One region of the Mangrovibacillus cuniculi genome, then DNA from elsewhere that is predicted to be linked to it. Evidence: predicted binding sites of a transcription regulator. Region 1 holds the regulator's gene; each other region holds the start of a gene.

Region 1 (6,750 bases):
CATTTCGGATTTTTTGGATTATGGTTCATTTGTTGAGTCCATAAGGCATAAGCCATTGGCGCAGCACCCATAGGCATACCAGGGTGTCCTGAATTTGCTTTTTCAACTGCATCAATAGACAAATTCCTAATTGCATTAACTGCTACTTGATCTACTTGTGTGAATGACATGATAAATCCCCTTTCAAGATACATCTACATACCTAACTATGTAGCGATTTCCAATACTATTATACCCTTTAATATTAATAGAAAACAAAATCTCAACATGTAAAACATGTTGAGTGTTTATTGTAAGCGATTTTTCTTTTGACTTTCCACTACTTTTTTTGGAGTTACATCATCCCCATTTGGATCAATAACTTTTACATGCTCAATTGTGTCTCTCATAGTGGAACGAAAAACCTTTAGATATTCTTGTCGCAGTTCCTGTTGTTCTTTAGCTTCATCCTGACTTAATCCCGATGTCTTACTCTTCTTTGATAGTTCATTAATTCGATCTAATTTATGCTGCGGAAGCATACTAGCCCCTCCTATATTCATGTAGAATATCGTCATCGTAACGAAAAATACGTAGAAAGGCAAGATTTATGATTTTTTTTCTTGTAATGACTCCATTTTTTCTATGTATTCCAAATAACGTCTGTTTACAGTTGCCTTCGATACTGGATATCCTAATCCGCGTAATGTAGCTGCAATATCATTAAAAGACAATTTAGCTTTCCTTAATCGAACAATCTCTTCAATCGGAATGTCAATTCTTTCTCTACCTGCTTCATTACCTTTGTTGCCTAAGTTTCTAATTGGCTTATACCCGTTTTCTACCGCCTTCTTCATTCCTCTTTTAATTTTGGCATTGTGCAGCTTTCTTTGATACTCTTCTACCATCGAAACTATTTTCAATACCATTTCATCTGCATCAGATAATTGTAAATCACCCTGATTGGAAACCGTGTATAGTTTAATGTTATCTTTCATCAAAAGATGCAATAAAGCAATTTTAGCACTACCTCTACCAAGTCTTGTATCATCTTGTATTAGCAAACAATCTGCTTGTCTCAATTTAAACATTTCCATCATCTCAAATAATCCTTCACGTTCGAAATCATATCCACTAGCTTTTTCTTGAATGACTTGAATAACAGATAAATTGTGTTGTTTAGCCAATTCTTCTAATTCTGTTCTCTGCCTATTTAAAGATGATTCTTGTTCTTCATTTTTTGTACTAACTCTACAATAAATGATTGCATTACTCAAAAAACACTCATCTCCGTTCTTCACTAGTTGCGTAAACTATTTCTTTCTCCGTTACTTGAAATACGGGTACTCGTAAAATTTGACCAGCCTGTATTATATCATCCGTAATATTATTTTCTATTTTTATTAGATTAATAACTTCATGCGTTTCTCTAGAATTTTGATAAGAAGATGCAATCTCCCATAATGTATCACCTTCTGTAACGGTAATTGATTGGAAATCATGTTGATGTTTTTTATCTAGAAGCATAGGTCCTATTAAAGATAAAAAGAACAGTAAAGCTATCAGTGATATACAAGGTATATTGTTTTTCATAAAATTCATCACACTAATCCCTCCAAGAGAATGTTTGTTCGTATGTATAGTCTAAATATAATACGAACAAACATTCTCGTCAAGAACAAAATCGAACTTATGTTTGTACTAAATACGAACACGTGTTATACTAAGAGTATAATATGATACGAGACCGAGGTGCTATGATGACGAAATTAACGAAAAGGCAACAAGATATCCTTACATTTATAAAAGAAGAAGTTAAGGGTAAAGGGTATCCACCATCTGTTCGAGAAATCGGAGAAGCAGTTGGTTTAGCATCTAGTTCTACTGTTCATGGACATTTAGCTAGATTAGAAGCAAAAGGCCTAATTAGAAGAGACCCCACAAAACCAAGAGCAATCGAAGTAATTAATTTGGAAGAAGAATTAATTCCAGTTCCTAGAGTTACAAGCGTCCCATTAGTGGGTAAAGTCACTGCAGGTTCTCCTATTACTGCAATTGAAAATGTAGAAGAGTATTTTCCGTTACCTGAACGATTAGCACCTGCAGACGAAAATATCTTTATGCTTGAAATTATGGGAGAGAGTATGATTGAAGCCGGAATTTTAGATGGTGATTTTGTCATTGTTCGTCAACAGCATACAGCAAATAATGGCGATATTGTAGTTGCCATGACAGAAGATGATGAAGCTACCGTTAAAAGGTTCTTTAAGGAAAAAGACTTATTCCGTCTTCAACCAGAAAACTCTTCTATGGAGCCACTATTCTTACGCCAAGTAACGATCTTAGGAAAAGTCATCGGAGTTTACAGAGAGATATATTAATGTATAAGGTTATTCATAGCGAGGCATTGTTCTTTTGAACAGTGCTTTTTCTTTTACCTACAAAAGAGAAAGCCTCTCTGTAAACTACAGAGAGGCTTTCTACTATTTATTAATATTGCTTCATATATTGGTCGCGTTCCCAAGGGTGAACTGCTGTACGGAACATATCCCACTCAATTTCTTTTGCTTCAATAAAGTGTTCAAAGATATGCTCACCAAGTGCTGCAGTCATTGTTTCATTAGCTTTCAACTCATCTAACGCTAATGCAAGGGAACCTGGTAGATCTACAATTCCTGCTTCTTCACGCTCTTGTTTGTTCATAACATAAATATTACGATCAACTGGAGCTGGAGCCGATAATTTGTTCTTAATTCCATCAAGACCTGCAGCTAACAGAACTGCCATTGCTAAATATGGGTTAGCAGCTGGATCTACAGAACGTACTTCTACACGAGTAGAAAGACCACGTGAAGATGGAATACGAATTAATGGACTACGGTTACGTGCAGACCAAGCAACATAACATGGAGCTTCGTAACCTGGTACTAAACGCTTATAAGAGTTTACCGTTGGGTTTGTAACTGCTGTGAAGGCAGTTGCATTCTTAATAATACCCGCGATAAATTGGTAAGCTGTCTCACTTAGTTCAAGTTTACCAGTTGTATCGTAGAATGCATTTTCTTTACCTTTAAATAGAGATAAGTTAGCATGCATTCCAGAACCGTTAACACCAAATAGTGGTTTTGGCATGAATGTAGCATGTAAACCATGCTTACGAGCAATTGTTTTAACAACTAATTTAAACGTTTGAATATCGTCACATGCTTTTAAAGCATCTGCATATTTAAAGTCAATTTCGTGTTGACCTGGAGCTACTTCATGGTGAGATGCTTCAATTTCAAATCCCATTTCTTCTAGCTCAAGAACGATATCACGACGGCAGTTTTCTCCTAAATCTGTAGGTGCTAAGTCGAAATAACCACCGTTGTCATTTAGTTCTAGAGTAGGTTCGCCTTTTTCATCTAGTTTGAATAAGAAAAACTCAGGCTCTGGTCCAAGATTGAAATCAGTAAATCCTAACTCTTCCATTTCTTTTAACACTCGGCGTAAATTATTACGAGGATCTCCATCAAATGGCGTTCCGTCTGGATTATAAATATCACAGATTAAACGAGCAACTTTTCCTTTTTCTGCAGTCCAAGGGAATACAACCCATGTATCCAAATCTGGGTATAGTAACATATCAGATTCTTCAATACGAACAAATCCTTCAATAGAAGAACCGTCAAACATCATTTTGTTATCTAACGCTTTTTCTAACTGACTAACAGGGATTTCTACATTTTTAATTGTTCCTAAAATATCCGTAAACTGTAAACGAATATATTTTACGTTTTGTTCTTCAGCGAAGCGTCTAATGTCTTCACGAGTATACTTTGCCATTTGGTGGTTCCTCCTCTAATATCTGTTTAATTTTAATGAAAGAAGCGTGAAAGTTCTCCTTGTCTAATGGAATCTCGGGGATACTTTCCAGGCTGATACATTTCCTTTCGTAATAGCTTACGAAGTTCTTTATCAGATAATTCCTTTTGCTTACTTTCAGAATTTACAATTACAGGTTCTGTATTGCCAGGAATAAGTATACGCTTTATACCAGCCATATTAATTCCTTGGTCAATTAAATCTTTTATCTCCAATAAACGGTCAATGTCGTTTAAGGAGAATAATCGTCTGTTACCGTCTGTTCGCTCAGGAGTAATTAGTTCATGCTCTTCATAGTAGCGAATCTGACGTGCAGTTAAATCTGTTAACTTCATAACAGATCCCATGGAAAAAATGGCCATTGTACGTCTCAGCTGACTACTTCTCACTACTACATCCCTCCTTCGCTATGACGATAGTGTTAGTATATGATATGTAATAAATTATGTCAACTTCATGTTAGAAAATATAACATGACAATTTATTTACAACTATTTCAATCTTATCTTTATAGACAAAGACCCTATAGACTATTTAAAAATACAAGAAAGGTGCATTTAATAAATGCACCTTTCTTGTATAGTTTTAACTTTTATCTTAACTGATTTTATTACTTAAAGAGATTTAAAGTTCAATTAATTTTGTTTCCGCTAATCTATTTACTGCATGCATAACAGCCAATTTTACATGCTCATACGTTAATCCACCTTGTACGTATGCAAAATAAGGTGGTCTAAGTGGGCCATCCGCTGATAGCTCTATAGAAGCTCCTTGGATGAAAGTTCCGGCAGCCATAATGACATCATCTTCATAGCCAGGCATGTAAGCACCATATGGCGTAACATGCGAGTTAACCGGTGAAGCAAACTGGACTGCTTGGCAAAAGGCAATCATTCGATCTCTGTCATCAAACTGAACAGATTGAATTAGGTCCGTTCTTTTTGCGTCCCACTTTGGATATGTATGCAAGCCTACTGATTCTAAAAACGCTGAAGTAAACACAGCACCTTTTAATGCTTGACCCACAACATGTGGTGCCAAGAAAAATCCTTGATACATTTCTAGTAAACTATATAAAGACGCTCCCGCTTCTGCGCCAATACCAGGTGACGTCATTCTGAACGAACAAGCTTCAACTAAACTCTCTTTACCAACGATGTAACCACCAGTTTTAGCTATTCCACCACCAGGGTTTTTAATTAAAGAACCCGCCATCAAATCTGCGCCAACATGGCAAGGTTCTTCATCTTCTACAAATTCTCCGTAGCAATTATCTACAAAAACAATTACATCTTGTTTTATTTCTTTTACAAACTGAATCATTTCCTTAATTTGATCTATTGTAAAACTTGGTCTCGTTGCATATCCTTTCGAGCGTTGAATACCAATCATTTTCGTGTTTGGTCCAATAGATCTTTCAATCGCACTCCAGTCAGGCTCTCCTGTTGGTTGTAGGGAAACTGCGTTGTAGGAGATATTAAAATCCTGCAAGGAACCTACCCCGCTACCTCTAATGCCAACTATCTCTTCTAATGTATCGTATGGCTTGCCTGTTATATAAAGTAATTCATCCCCAGGTCTAAGAACCCCAAAGAGCGCAATGGAAATTGCATGCGTTCCAGAAATAATCTGGGGTCTCACCAATCCAGCTTCAGCTCCAAAAACGTTTGCATATATTTTTTCTAAGGTATCTCTTCCATGGTCGTCATATCCATAACCTGTTGTTGGAATGAAATGACCATCACTAACTTTATGTTCTTGAAAACTTTTTAATACACGATATTGATTTCTTTCTACTTGCTTGTCGATCTGCTTATGGACAGATTGAATTTTTTCTTCTACTTGATTACTAATACCTTCTAGTTGCTGACCATAGCCCCAATCATTCCACATCATGTTGATACTCCTTTTCTATCCTTGCAATCTCACCCCAGATAGGATGATTTTCTAGTGCGAACCCTTGACAATGATAACTTCTTTTCTCTTCATCATAATGTCTACTAGTTAAAATGGTTTCTTGCTTTAAAAGAGCATTTACCCTACCTTCTGAATCAGGAAGATAAAATCGGTAAGCTTTCATGGAAGAAACAACAGATTTTTCTATTCTTTTCTTTAACATTTCTCGGTCTTCTTCATTAAAAGCAGAAATCTGTATAGAGTCTATTCCTTCTGAAGGTATGAAGGAAGACAACTGTACATCTCTTTTATTATAAACCGTTAATTGAAGAGACTGCTCTACACCTAATTCCTCTAATAATTCTTCTACTGTTTTTTCATGTTGTACGTAATCTGCATTAGAGCTATCTACGACGTGAAGAATTAAATCAGCTTCTTTTACTTCTTCTAATGTAGAGCGAAACGCTGCCACTAAAGAAGTAGGTAGATCTTGAATAAAACCAACTGTATCTGTAATAAGCGTTGTATAACCACTTGGTAATACTAACTTTTTGGTCGTAGGATCTAAGGTCGCGAATAATTGGTTTTCTTCATAAACGTTCCCTTCCGATAACCTATTAAATAATGTTGATTTTCCAGCGTTTGTATACCCAACAATTGCTATTTGGTAAGTATTGTTTCGCTTTCTTCTATCGCGATATCTATCTCTATGACTCACTACCACCTGTAATTGTCTATTAATTTCATCAATCTTCTTTCTTATGTGTCTTCGGTCCGTTTCCAATTTTGTTTCTCCAGGACCTCTCGTTCCAATCCCTCCACCTAAACGAGACAATGACGTCCCCTGACCAGCCAGTCTAGGAAGCGAGTACTTTAATTGCGCTAACTCGACTTGCATTTTCCCTTCACGAGATTGTGCACGTTGAGCAAAAATATCTAATATTAACTGTGTTCGATCAATAACTCGAACTTCCAACTCTTTAGACAAATTTCTAATTTGAGAAGGAGAAA
Region 2 (6,750 bases), 1.1 Mb from region 1:
ATCAGCTTATCCTTTAACTTTCTATTTAGATGTAGAATACGCATTAGCATCTTCTAGTTCCGCTACACGATCAGCCATACGAATTCGGTCTCTTTCAAGAATCGGTTTTAAATAACGACCTGTATGAGAATCAGGGTGATCCGCTACTTCTTCTGGTGTACCTGTGGCAATGATTGTCCCACCTTTATCTCCACCTTCAGGTCCAAGATCAATCAAATGATCTGCTGCTTTAATAACATCCAGATTATGTTCAATTACCAACACCGTATCACCATTTTCAACCAAACGTTGCAACACGATCAATAGTCTAGAAATATCATCAACATGCAAACCAGTTGTTGGCTCGTCCAAAATGTAGAAAGATCGACCGGTTGAACGGCGGTGTAGCTCAGAAGCTAATTTCACACGTTGGGCTTCTCCTCCTGACAGCGTCGTTGCTGGTTGTCCCAATTTCACATATCCGAGTCCGACATCCAAAATAGTTTGTAACTTACGATGGATTTTAGGAATGTTTTCAAAGAACTTCGTCGCATCCTCGACTGTCATTTCTAGCACGTCAGAAATATTACTTCCTTTATACTTCACTTCTAATGTTTCTCTGTTATAACGTTTTCCATGACAAACTTCACATGGTACGTACACATCTGGCAAGAAGTGCATCTCGATTTTGATAATTCCATCCCCGCGACAAGCTTCACATCGTCCACCTTTTACGTTGAAGCTAAACCGTCCTTTTTTATAACCACGCACTTTCGCTTCGTTCGTTGTCGCAAAAACGTCGCGAATATCATCAAACACTCCTGTATACGTCGCCGGATTGGATCGAGGCGTTCTTCCAATTGGTGATTGATCAATATCGATTACTTTATCTAACTGATCAATTCCCGTAATCTCTTTATGTTCTCCTGGTTTAGCTTTTGCTTTATGCAGCTTTTGAGCTAAAGATTTATGAAGAATCTCATTAATTAATGTACTTTTCCCGGATCCTGACACCCCAGTAACAGCAATAAACTGTCCAAGCGGTACATCAACACTGACATTTTTTAAGTTGTTTTCTTTAGCACCTTTAATTTGCAGCTTACGACCATCAGACTTTCTTCTTTCCATTGGGAAAGGAATAAATTTTCTACCTGATAAATACTGGCCAGTTAAAGATTTTGGATCATCCATTACTTCTCCAGGAGTACCTTGAGAAATAATTTGTCCACCGTGGACACCTGCTCCAGGGCCAATATCAATTAGATAATCTGCTGCCATCATTGTATCTTCATCGTGCTCCACAACAATAAGCGTATTACCAATGTCACGCATACTTTGCAAAGTACCAATTAAACGGTCATTATCTCTTTGATGAAGACCGATAGAAGGCTCATCTAAAATGTATAAAACGCCTGTCAGTCTTGAACCGATTTGGGTAGCAAGTCGAATACGCTGCGCTTCTCCACCAGATAAAGTACCCGCTGAGCGAGACAGTGTTAAGTAATCCAAACCTACGTTAATTAAGAATCCTAGTCTTTCATCAATTTCACGGAGAATAAGATTTGCAATTTGGCGATCCTTTGGCGATAATTCTAAGCTAGTAAAATAAGTCATCGCGTCTTGAATGGACTTTTCCGTTACTTCACCAACGTGAACACCGTTTATCTTAACAGCTAATGATTCTGGTTTTAAACGGTATCCACCACAAGAAGCACAGTGTTGAACAGCCATGTACTGTTCCATTTGCTCACGAATATAATCCGAACTTGTCTCACGATATCTTCTCTCAATATTACGTAAAACTCCTTCGAATTCGATCATATTTTCACGTACTTGTCCAAATTCATTCTCGTATCGGAAATAGATTTTATCACTACCAGAACCTTTTAAAATCTTATCAAGTTGTGGTTTAGGAAGGTTCTCCACGGGTACATCCATATCAATCCCATAATGGTTACATACAGATTCCAACAGTTGTGGATAGTACTGCGAGCTAGTTGGTTGCCAAGCGACAATTGCCCCATCTCGTAAAGAAACAGAATGGTCAGGAATAACAAGTTCTTTATCTACTTTTAATTTTGTTCCTAGTCCATCACATGTTGGACATGCTCCAAACGGACTGTTGAAAGAAAACATCCTAGGCTCTAATTCTCCAATGGAAAAACCGCAATGTGGACAAGCATGATGTTCACTAAATAGAAGTTCTTCTTCTCCCATGACATCAATAACCACACGTCCATCCGCAAGACGAAGTGCTGCTTCAAGTGAATCAGCTAAACGTGGTTCGGAACCTTCTTTCACAACAATTCTGTCCACAATTACTTCAATCGAGTGTTTTTTATTTTTGTCTAGAGTAATTTCGTCACTTACGTCGAATACTTCACCGTTTACACGCAAACGAACGTATCCTTGTTTTTTCATATCTTCTAGTATTTTGACGTGTGTTCCTTTTCTACCAGACACAATTGGTGCCAGCACTTGTATCTTCGTACGTTCTGGATAAGACATAATACGATCTACCATTTGTTCAATTGTTTGAGAGACGATTTCAATCCCATGATTAGGGCATATCGGTTTCCCTACTCGAGCAAACAAAAGACGTAAGTAATCATAAATCTCTGTTACTGTACCAACAGTAGAACGTGGATTACGACTGGTTGTTTTTTGATCTATTGAGATTGCAGGAGACAATCCATCAATTGCGTCTACATCTGGTTTATCCATTTGCCCTAAGAACTGACGTGCATAAGCAGACAACGACTCTACATATCTACGTTGTCCCTCTGCATAAATCGTATCGAACGCTAATGAAGACTTACCGGAACCAGATAAGCCAGTTAAGACAACTAGCTTGTCACGCGGTATCTCCACATCAATGTTTTTTAAATTATGTGCTCTTGCTCCCTTTACAACTATTCGGTCTTTTGCCATCTCTATCCCTCTGCTTTCAACTCTAGAATCGTGTCTCGAAGCTGCGCTGCTCGCTCGAAGTCTAGTTGTTTAGCTGCTTCTTTCATTTCTATTTCAAGCGACTCTACTAATACCATTCGCTCTTTTTTCGTTAGTTTTTTCGCTTCCACTAAAGGCTCATCTTGTTCCACGCCTTCTTGCGTAGCGCGAATAACGTCTCGAACTTCTTTTTGTATAGTCATTGGCGTAATGCCATGCTTTTTATTGTGTTCTTCTTGGATTTCACGACGACGCTTTGTCTCTTCAATCGCTTTTGTCATAGAATCCGTCATCTTATCGGCGTACATAATTACGTGACCATTAGAGTTACGAGCTGCACGACCTATAGTTTGGATTAAAGACCTCTCAGAACGTAAGAATCCTTCTTTGTCAGCATCCAAGATCGTCACAAGCGAAACTTCTGGGATGTCTAAACCTTCTCTTAATAAGTTAATCCCCACAAGAACGTCATATTTACCTAAGCGCAAGTCACGGATAATTTGAATTCGTTCTAGCGTTTTTACTTCTGAGTGAAGGTACTGAACTTTAATACCAATGTCTTTTAGATAATCCGTTAAATCTTCAGACATTTTTTTCGTTAAAGTTGTGACTAACACACGCTCATTCTTATTGATACGGTCTTGAATTTCCCCAAGCAAGTCATCGATTTGACCTTCGATTGGACGGATATCAATTGTAGGGTCCAACAGTCCAGTTGGTCGAATAATCTGCTCCACAAAATCGGGAGTATGTTCGATTTCATATGGACCTGGAGTTGCGGAAACATAAACTAACTGACTAGCATGTTTCTCAAACTCTTGGAACGTTAACGGTCTGTTATCTTTCGCAGATGGCAGACGGAATCCATGGTCTACTAGAACTTGTTTACGAGCTTGGTCCCCATTAAACATCCCTCTGATTTGAGGAAGCGTAACGTGTGACTCGTCAATTACGATTAACATATCTTTTGGAAAATAATCTAAGAGCGTGTAAGGCGTAGCGCCAGACTCTCGCAAAGTTAAATGTCTAGAATAGTTCTCGATACCTGAGCAAAAGCCCATTTCTCTCATCATTTCTAAATCATAGCGCGTTCGCTGCTCTAAACGCTGTGCTTCTAGCAGTTTGTTTTGTTCATTTAATTCTTCTAATCGCTCCTCTAATTCTGCTTCTATATTTATGATAGCTTTTTTCATTTTTTCTTCGCGTGTTACGAAGTGAGATGCTGGGAAAATAGCAACATGTTCACGTTCACCTAGAATTTCACCTGTTAACGCATCTACTTCTCGAATACGATCAATCTCGTCTCCAAAGAACTCTACACGCATACAACGCTCGTCTCTCGATGCAGGGAAAATTTCCACTACATCCCCACGAACACGGAAAGTTCCACGTTGGAAGTCAATATCGTTTCTTTCATATTGAACATCTACTAGTTTTCGTAAAAGTTGATTTCTCTCTAGTTCCATTCCAACCCGTAAGGAAACTACTAAATCACGGTATTCCTCTGGAGATCCAAGACCATATATACAAGATACAGATGCGATGATAATAACATCGTTTCGCTCAAATAAAGAGGACGTTGCAGAGTGGCGCAATTTATCAATTTCATCATTAATACTAGCGTCTTTTTCTATGTACGTATCAGTTTGTGGGACATACGCCTCTGGTTGATAGTAATCGTAGTAACTAACGAAGTATTCTACAGCATTGTTCGGAAAAAACTCTTTAAATTCACTATAAAGCTGACCAGCTAATGTTTTGTTGTGGGCAATGATTAGTGTTGGTCGATTCACTTCTTTAATAACATTGGAGATCGTAAAGGTTTTACCAGTTCCTGTAGCACCTAATAATGTTTGATGTCTTTTACCTTCATGGAGACCTTTCACAATTTTCTTAATTGCTTCCGGCTGATCTCCTTGAGGTGTATACTTGGATACTAATTCAAACTCTTTCAACAGAGAAATACCTCCCTAAACAGAACAAAGATTCGTTATTTTTATTCTACCACAAGCAAGTCATTTTTAACCAACAATATACGAAAGTATGTTCGTTATTTTATTTTTAAAATGAAGGAGACTCATCTAAGAGCAGACCACATCACGTGGTCAACGATGAGTTGTTACTGGTCACGTAACAAAAAAACCAACGATCTACTCCAATCGTCGGTTTTTATTAATGAGCCAGTTCGCAATCACTAAGCCCAATGTTAAGGAAGCTGCATCAATAATGATGAGGCCCCATGTATGCGTATATCCTTTATAAGCGGAAACAGCGATTAATGCTAATGTTAACAACAATGCAACCGTTCGGCTGTACGTGATGTGTGTAAACAAGATGACAAGGATCGCCGGAAAAAGCATTGCCGATATTACTTTGTCAATCACTTCACCTGACGCCCCCTTTTACTTTAACTATAGGGGACCATAAAGATTTGCGCAAGTCTTAGTACGCTATTTTTCTTGACTATTCTGAATGATTCCTTTCGTTATGGAGACCATTTCACTCTGTTCCACAAATCGTTCTCTCATTAAGTCTGGCAAAATGGATTCCGTAAAAAATTTAACAGACTCCATCTCTTTAAACTTCATAATAGTCGTTAACGCCTCTTCGTAAATTTCTATGAAGAGCGGTTCTGGATTACCTTTTTGAATTTCTCCAAAAGATTCATATAGTAGGTCAATTTTATCTGCAACCGATAGTATCTTTCCTTCTAATGTTTCGTCTTTGCCTTCTTTAAATCTTCTAAAGAACGCCTCATGGTATTCAGTCGGTATTTCACGTTCAATAAATTTCGCCGTCATTTCTTCCTCTACCTGACTAAAAAGTTTTTTCAATTCATGAGAGGCGTACTTTACAGGTGTTTTAATATCTCCAGTGAATAGTTCTGCGTAATCATGGTTGAGCGCTTTTTCATAAAGCGTCTTCCAATCCACTTCTTGCCCGGATTGTTCTTCGACTGTACCTAAAAATTGCGCGATCTTCGTGACTTTAAATGAGTGACTTGCCACGGAGTGTAGTTGGTATTTGAACTTTCCTGGACAACGATAGATGTTTTCTAAGTCTGCTAAGCTTTTAAAATATTCATGAACACCCATTACACTCACTCCTGCAGAAGAATTTTGAATATTCTAACATATATAGACTATCTATTCAATTAGTTTTTGTCGTTTTCATCTTGATTCTTCTTAGCCATTTTCAATAAAGCTGTTCGTCTGTAACCCGTCCATGCAAGAAGCGCTCCTAATAGCGCACCAATTAACATTTGTACATTAACATATCCAGAAGAGATTAGGCTTGTGACAAATGATCCTCCAAATACAACAAAAAAGATTAGTCCAACGAATATAGATATTTTACCCATTTTCATACTCCTCTCAAACTCACTGTTCAAAATACGTCTAATTATATCGAAAAAGTGATGACGACACAAAAAGCCACCCTAAACGGATGGCTTTTATGAAACCTCTGCATTACTATAAGACTTTGTTTCTTCTAAAACGAAAACACCTAATTGATGATGTTCTCCTTCATATAAGGCACGTTGAACTTTACGAATCTCACCATTCAAGTCAAACACCTCAATTTTACAATGTGCAGCATTTTTTTGAATAGCTTCATATAACTCTCTTTCATTTTTAACAGGGATTCCGTTTACTTTCGACAAAACTTCCCCCGGTACAATTTCCATTTTATCTGCTGGAGAATTAGGTACAACCCCAAGTACTTGCAATCCTTTCATCTTTTTCGTATAGAAGAAAGGTTTTGTCTGTTCAATTTTAAAGTGACCATACTGAAGTATTAGTCGAAGAGCAACAATAAGTC
Region 3 (6,750 bases), 610 kb from region 1:
AGAGAGAGAAGTTAAGCAAGCAGCTACTCCTTTCTTGAACAATAAAGATTGTCAAGTAGTGACTGAACCGGGGATGTATACACGAGTTCGTCAAATTGAATACGATCTTCGTGATGGTGGACCGATGGAAGGGTTAGAAAATGACCTACAAGATATGGTTCAATCCCTTCGTTTAGATCGTTAGTTCAAAAGGCCACTTTTAGGTGGCCTTTTATTTATGCTGAATAAAGATGATGGATATGGAAAAACTGTGAAAGAAGGTGAAGAAAAGGAAGGGTGACGAAAATGAATATCTATTTCCGAATAGGATTTATGATACTCCTATTAGTAGGTGCTATATATTTCACATTCTTTCACCAAGATACCGCACAAGGAGCGGGAATGGACCAGTATACGATTGAAAGCGATACTCCTATAGAGAAGAAACTGTTATTCATTCGACATTATGTGGATGGAGAGAGAAGTGAAGAAACAAAAACAGTGACTAGCCAAATAGAGGAGATCAGAAACGACTATAAAGAGTGGAACATAGTTGATGAGACAGAGAAGGAAGTAGTATTAGAGAGATTTGAGAATGATATTTCTCCATTACTTAAAAATAATGGCTACTTCGGGGTGACGGAAGCGGGAGTCTTAACAATTTACAACGGTGACCCTTCTAATCAAGAAATCATTCAATCCTTTTTTCAAATAAACATAGATGGAATGGAAAGTCGTTTGTTACAAAAACTGAAAAAAGGCATACCAATAAAATCAAAAGATTGTTATCAAGAAGTACTAAAGGTATATGAACCTTTTTCTAAAGAAGAGTGGTAAGGGAAATTAAAAGTAAAATAAGAGAGGTACATTCAAAACGAATGTACTTTTTGTCTTGGTGATAATCTTCAAAAAGGTATTATTCTTAAGTAAATGCAAGATTTATGTTTCTCTTGAATCAATATTTGGGATTGGAGCGGAAGGGGGCGACTCCTACGGAAAAGGTGGGTAGCTGAGACCCCACAGCAGTTTCAACGTGAAGATGCAGTTTCTAGCTGAAGGTGCGCAACCGCTCGGGAAACTCCAAAAGCCCTGTGGTGGCTGAGGGGCTGCCTCCTCGGTCTTCCGAAGTTTCCTGCCGCGGCTAAACGCGCGCCTTCAGCTTTTCTTTACCGCCCCGTGGAAAGCGTCCCCCTGTAACGTAAGTCCCGGTGCAGTCATTCTGAGTTTCTGTCCTACTCTCTTTTGTTGTTTAATCAGCAACAATCCAACCGAACAAACACCCGCATAATGGTGAAATTATGGTACAATGAGGAGTGCTAAAAAGGAGTGGTCTCATTGTACGCATATATTACAGGTACGGTTGATTATATAAGTCCAGAACACGTAGTTATTGATCATCAAGGAATTGGGTATGAAATCATGACCCCCAACCCTTTTGTATACACTACTGGTAAAGAAGTCAAAGTGTTTACCTATCATTATGTTAGAGAAGACACGCAAGCTCTTTATGGATTTCAAACATTTGACGAAAAATGGATGTTTACGAAATTACTGAATGTTTCAGGTATTGGTCCAAAAGGAGCTCTTGCTATCTTAGCGAGTGGACAACCAAACCAGGTAATCCAAGCAATTGAAAGTGAAAATGAAACATTCTTGGTGAAGTTTCCTGGTATCGGTAAGAAAACGGCTAGACAGATGATCCTTGATTTAAAAGGAAAATTAAATGGATTAGGGGAGACTGTTCAGCACTCTTTATTTACGGCAGAACAAGATGCTCAAATGGAAGAGCAAGTACAGTCGTTGGAAGAAGCAATATTAGCTCTTCAAGCTCTGGGGTATTCTGAAAGAGAAATAAAGAAACTTCGACCAAAAATGGAAAAAGAACAATTAACGACGGATGGATATATTAAATTAGCTTTAAAACATTTACTAACGTAAAGGAGTGGGGGAGATTTGGAAGAAAGATTAGTAACGCAAGAAGTAACGAATGACGATATGTTGCTAGAGCAAACTCTTCGTCCCCAAACGTTAGACCAGTATATCGGACAGGACAAAGTAAAAAGTCATTTAGCTATTTTCATTGAAGCAGCAAAGCAACGGGAAGAATGTTTAGACCATGTCCTATTATTCGGACCTCCAGGATTAGGAAAAACGACGCTTGCAGCGGTAATTGCGCAAGAAATGGGAGTTAACCTTCGAACGACTGCAGGACCTGCTATTGAAAGACCAGGGGACCTAGCAGCTATTCTGTCTTCACTAGAACCAGGAGATGTCCTATTTATTGATGAAATTCATCGACTACCTAGAGCGATTGAAGAAGTACTTTATCCTGCAATGGAAGATTACTGTATTGATATCGTTATTGGTACTGGTCCGAGTGCCAGAAGCGTACGTTTAGACTTACCACCGTTTACGCTAGTGGGAGCAACTACGAGAGCAGGATCTCTGTCTGCTCCTTTACGTGACCGATTTGGCGTACTGTGCCGATTAGAGTATTATACGGAAAAAGAATTAACGGAAATTGTGTGTAGAACAGCGCAAGTGTTGCAAGCAGATATGGATTTAGATAGTGCTGGACATATCGCTAGAAGGTCACGCGGTACGCCAAGGATAGCCAATCGTCTACTTAAACGAGTAAGAGACTACAGTCAAGTGAAGGCTGATGGAGAAATGTCTGAAGAAATAGCTTGCGAGGCACTGGAACTATTAGAAGTAGATCCAAAAGGATTAGACCAGATTGATCATTTGCTTTTAAAAACAATGATTACTCGATTCAAAGGTGGCCCGGTTGGTCTTGATACAATTGCCGCTAGTATCGGAGAAGAATCAGAGACTATTGAGGATGTCTATGAACCTTATCTGTTGCAGCTAGGTTTCATTCATCGTACTCCTCGAGGTCGAGTCGTATCGCAAGAAGCTTATGAGTATCTTATGTTAGATCACTTATACCCAGATAAAGATGTAAAAAGGTAGGAGAAGTAAAGTGAAAGTAGAAGATTTTGATTTTCATTTACCAGAAGAATTAATTGCCCAGACACCTCTATTAGATCGTACTAGTAGTCGACTTATGATGATTGATAAAGAGACTGGTACAAGAAAGCACGGGGCTTTTACAGATATTTATGATGAGTTAGTAGCTGGAGACGTATTGGTATTAAATGACACAAAAGTACTTCCAGCAAGGCTTTATGGTGTAAAAGAAGATACTGGTGCTAAAATAGAAGTATTGTTGTTGAAACAGTCGGAAGCGGACCACTGGGAGACACTTGTCAAACCAGCGAAACGAGTAAGAGTAGGTACCACTATTTCGTTTGGTGATGGAAGACTAACCGCAACCTGTACGGAAGAAGGGGAACAAGGTGGTCGAACACTGAAGTTCCATTATACAGGCGTTTTTTACGAAGTGCTAAATGAACTAGGTGAAATGCCACTTCCTCCATACATTAGTGAAACGTTAGAAGACCGTGATCGATATCAAACCGTGTTTGCGAAAGAAGCTGGTTCAGCTGCAGCACCGACTGCTGGTTTGCATTTTACAGAAGAGTTATTAGAACGTTTAAGACAAAAAGGTGTTACCATTACGTTTATCACGTTACACGTTGGACTAGGTACATTTAGACCTGTTTCCGTGGACTCTATAGAGGAACATGACATGCATGCTGAGTTTTATATGATGTCAAAAGAAACTGCAGAGACGTTAAATGCTGCGAAACGAGATGGACGACGTATTATTACGGTGGGAACGACATCGACGAGAACACTTGAAACAATTGCTCAAAAGTTGGATGGATCGTTTGCAGAAGATTCTGGTTGGACAAGTATCTTTATTTATCCTGGGTATACGTTCAAAGCAATTGATGGAATGATTACAAATTTCCATTTACCAAAGTCCACATTGATTATGTTAGTAAGTGCTTTATCTTCAAGAGAAATTATGTTAGATGCGTATAACGAAGCAGTAGAAGAGAAATATCGTTTCTTTAGCTTTGGAGACGCAATGTTTATTCGGTAAAAGAGAGGAGTAACTAGATTGACAGCAATCCGTTACGAACATATTAAAACCTGTAAGCAAACAGGAGCTAGATTAGGAATTTTACACACACCACATGGTTCATTTGAAACCCCTATGTTTATGCCAGTAGGTACTTTAGCTACGGTAAAAACCATGTCACCAGAAGATTTAAAAGCAATGGGAGCAGGAGTAATTCTAAGTAATACCTACCACCTATGGTTACGTCCAGGGCATGAAATTATTAGAGAAGCTGGCGGTTTGCATAAATTTATGAACTGGGATCAGCCAATCTTAACAGATTCAGGTGGCTTCCAAGTATTCAGTTTGTCTGATTTACGTCGTATTGAAGAAGAAGGCGTGTATTTCCGTAACCATATGAATGGAGACAAATTATTCTTATCTCCTGAAGGTGCAATGGAGATTCAAAACGCACTAGGATCAGATATCATGATGGCATTCGATGAATGTCCTCCGTACCCTGCGGAAAGAGAATATATGCAACGCTCTGTAGACCGTACAACTCGTTGGGCAGAACGCTGTCTTAAAGCACATGCACGTCCAGATGTTCAAGGATTATTTGGAATCGTTCAAGGTGGAGAGTATGAAGACCTTCGCCGTCAAAGTGCGAATGATCTGGTTTCTATGGACTTCCCTGGTTATGCAGTTGGAGGATTATCTGTAGGAGAGCCGAAAGATGTGATGAATCGAGTGTTGGAATTTACAACACCGCATCTTCCTACAGATAAACCACGTTATCTTATGGGAGTTGGATCTCCAGATTCCTTAATTGATGGTGCAATTCGAGGAATTGATATGTTTGATTGTGTTTTACCAACTCGTATTGCGAGAAACGGTACATTAATGACTTCAAATGGTCGATTAGTAGTGAAAAATGCGAAGTATGCTCGTGACTTTGGACCGATTGATGAAAATTGTACATGCTATACATGTCAGAATTATTCTCGTGCATATATTCGCCACTTAATTAAATGTGATGAAACGTTCGGAATTAGGCTTACGACTTATCATAATCTGCATTTTCTGTTAAACTTAATGGAGCAAGTAAGACAAGCGATTCGTGAAGATCGACTAGGAGATTTCCGTGAAGAATTCTTCGAGCGTTATGGATTTAATAAGCCAAATGCTAAGAATTTCTAAATTGGGAGAATAGAATGCTTGCTTGAAAGGGGGAATCTAATGGAAATTCTAAGTACTATTGGACCACTTATTTTAATGTTCGTACTTTTCTACTTCTTGTTAATTAGACCACAACAGAAGCGTCAAAAAGCTGTACAAGAAATGCAAAGTAACTTGCAACGTGGTGATCGTGTTGTAACAATTGGTGGACTTCATGGAACGGTAGATGGTATCGACGATGGTAAAGTAATCATCCTATGTGGAGATGGAAGCCGTCTAACTTACGACCGTGCGGCGATTCGTGAGGTACAAACAGTATAAGAAAGGCGTAAGGCGCGCGTTTAGATGCGATGTTACACCTTACAAAAAGGTACATTCAATAGCGAATGTACCTTTTTGCGTTTTATCTAGCACTTGAGTTTCCAGCCACGTTTACTCCTAATACACCAGCTACTACAGCCGTTAATACATAGAATCCATGATACATCCATTGTCCACCTGAGAACAGCTGGTCATGGCCAAGGAATTGAAATAAAAGGACGATCAATGTATAAGCTAATCCAGTCAAGCCACCAGTTAACCAACCCTTTTCTTTCCCTTTTCCTCCTGCGATAAATCCACCGATAAACACACTAACAAATGAAAGTATCGTAATGGTTAATGCGAAAGATGTTTCATTAGTATCTGTAAATCGTAAAATAGTAGAAAATAATAAAGAAACAACAGTAGCTAGTACAAAAATAGTACCTACACCAAACAAGATAGAACGACCCATACCACTATATGCCACAGTAACCCCTCCTAAGAAAATTGTCCTTCTCCTAAAAAATATGCTGCTCGTCCAAAATTAGACTTCATTACAGAAAAATACTCATGAAATCTTTTGAGGTGACCATACTAATATAGACGTTTGGAGGTGGGTGCGTGGATATTTTGATGATTATCTTTAGAACACTTCTTTTGTATGTAGTTGTATTGTTTATTTTCCGAGTAATGGGAAAAAGAGAGATTGGGGAATTGAGCATACTTGATTTAGTGGTATTTATCATGATAGCGGAAATGGCTGTTGTTGCGATAGAATCACCTGATGCATCTCTGATAGATAGTTTGACACCGATGTTTATTTTAATGGGATTACAGATTCTTTTCTCCCTTTTATCCATGAAGTCAAAAAGATTTAGGGATTTCGTAGATGGGAAACCAACGATCATCATAAATAAAGGTAAAGTTGATGAACAAGCAATGCGTTCTCAACGATATAACTTTGATGACCTTCTTTTACAATTGAGAGAAAAGGATATTAGAAATATTGCGGATGTAGAGTTCGCAGTACTTGAGCCATCAGGAAAATTATCTGTGTTTCCATACGACGATGATAAGCAGGAAGGTTCGTTTACTTTGCCAATTGTGTTGGATGGAAAGGTGATGAGGGAGAATCTCCAATCACTGGAACTAACGGAACAGTGGTTAGTAGCAAATCTCCAAAAACGAGGATACATAACACCGGATAAAATCTCATTCTGCTCGTATCAGAATGGAAAGTTTTATATTGATGAGATGGATGAGAAGAGGAAGTCTTAGTGATTAAACACTTTATAAAAAAACTGACACAATCTAATCAT

The links. Region 1 encodes LexA, which represses DNA repair genes until DNA is damaged. Its sites were predicted from a motif close to CGAACATATGTTCG; they were not measured.
Region 2: uvrB (excinuclease ABC subunit UvrB) is a predicted target of LexA. The motif match lies at 4,965-4,978, and genes of this name have one in related genera.
Region 3: ruvA (Holliday junction branch migration protein RuvA) is a predicted target of LexA. The motif match lies at 1,249-1,262, and genes of this name have one in related genera.

Annotation. Positions count from the first base shown of each region.
Region 1 is NZ_CP049742.1:1,071,647-1,078,396, reverse strand. Features, by position in the region: gene tkt (transketolase) at 1-170, opposite strand, end outside; gene G8O30_RS05430 (DUF896 domain-containing protein) at 288-521, opposite strand; gene G8O30_RS05425 (YneB family resolvase-like protein) at 588-1,256, opposite strand; gene yneA (cell division suppressor protein YneA) at 1,264-1,572, opposite strand; gene lexA (transcriptional repressor LexA) at 1,740-2,360, shown strand; gene glnA (type I glutamate--ammonia ligase) at 2,470-3,804, opposite strand; gene G8O30_RS05405 (MerR family transcriptional regulator) at 3,837-4,205, opposite strand; gene G8O30_RS05400 (methionine gamma-lyase family protein) at 4,468-5,736, opposite strand; gene hflX (GTPase HflX) at 5,726-6,750, opposite strand, start outside.
Region 2 is NZ_CP049742.1:2,171,568-2,178,317, forward strand. Features, by position in the region: gene uvrA (excinuclease ABC subunit UvrA) at 22-2,910, opposite strand; gene uvrB (excinuclease ABC subunit UvrB) at 2,913-4,886, opposite strand; gene G8O30_RS11225 (DUF2198 family protein) at 5,079-5,312, opposite strand; gene G8O30_RS11230 (YfbR-like 5'-deoxynucleotidase) at 5,379-6,023, opposite strand; gene G8O30_RS11235 (hypothetical protein) at 6,083-6,289, opposite strand; gene G8O30_RS11240 (PDZ domain-containing protein) at 6,383-6,750, opposite strand, start outside.
Region 3 is NZ_CP049742.1:1,683,416-1,690,165, reverse strand. Features, by position in the region: gene G8O30_RS08670 (YhcN/YlaJ family sporulation lipoprotein) at 1-184, shown strand, start outside; gene G8O30_RS08665 (BofC C-terminal domain-containing protein) at 286-816, shown strand; gene ruvA (Holliday junction branch migration protein RuvA) at 1,315-1,917, shown strand; gene ruvB (Holliday junction branch migration DNA helicase RuvB) at 1,933-2,952, shown strand; gene queA (tRNA preQ1(34) S-adenosylmethionine ribosyltransferase-isomerase QueA) at 2,963-3,991, shown strand; gene tgt (tRNA guanosine(34) transglycosylase Tgt) at 4,010-5,149, shown strand; gene yajC (preprotein translocase subunit YajC) at 5,189-5,449, shown strand; gene G8O30_RS08635 (TIGR04086 family membrane protein) at 5,532-5,918, opposite strand; gene G8O30_RS08630 (DUF421 domain-containing protein) at 6,065-6,709, shown strand.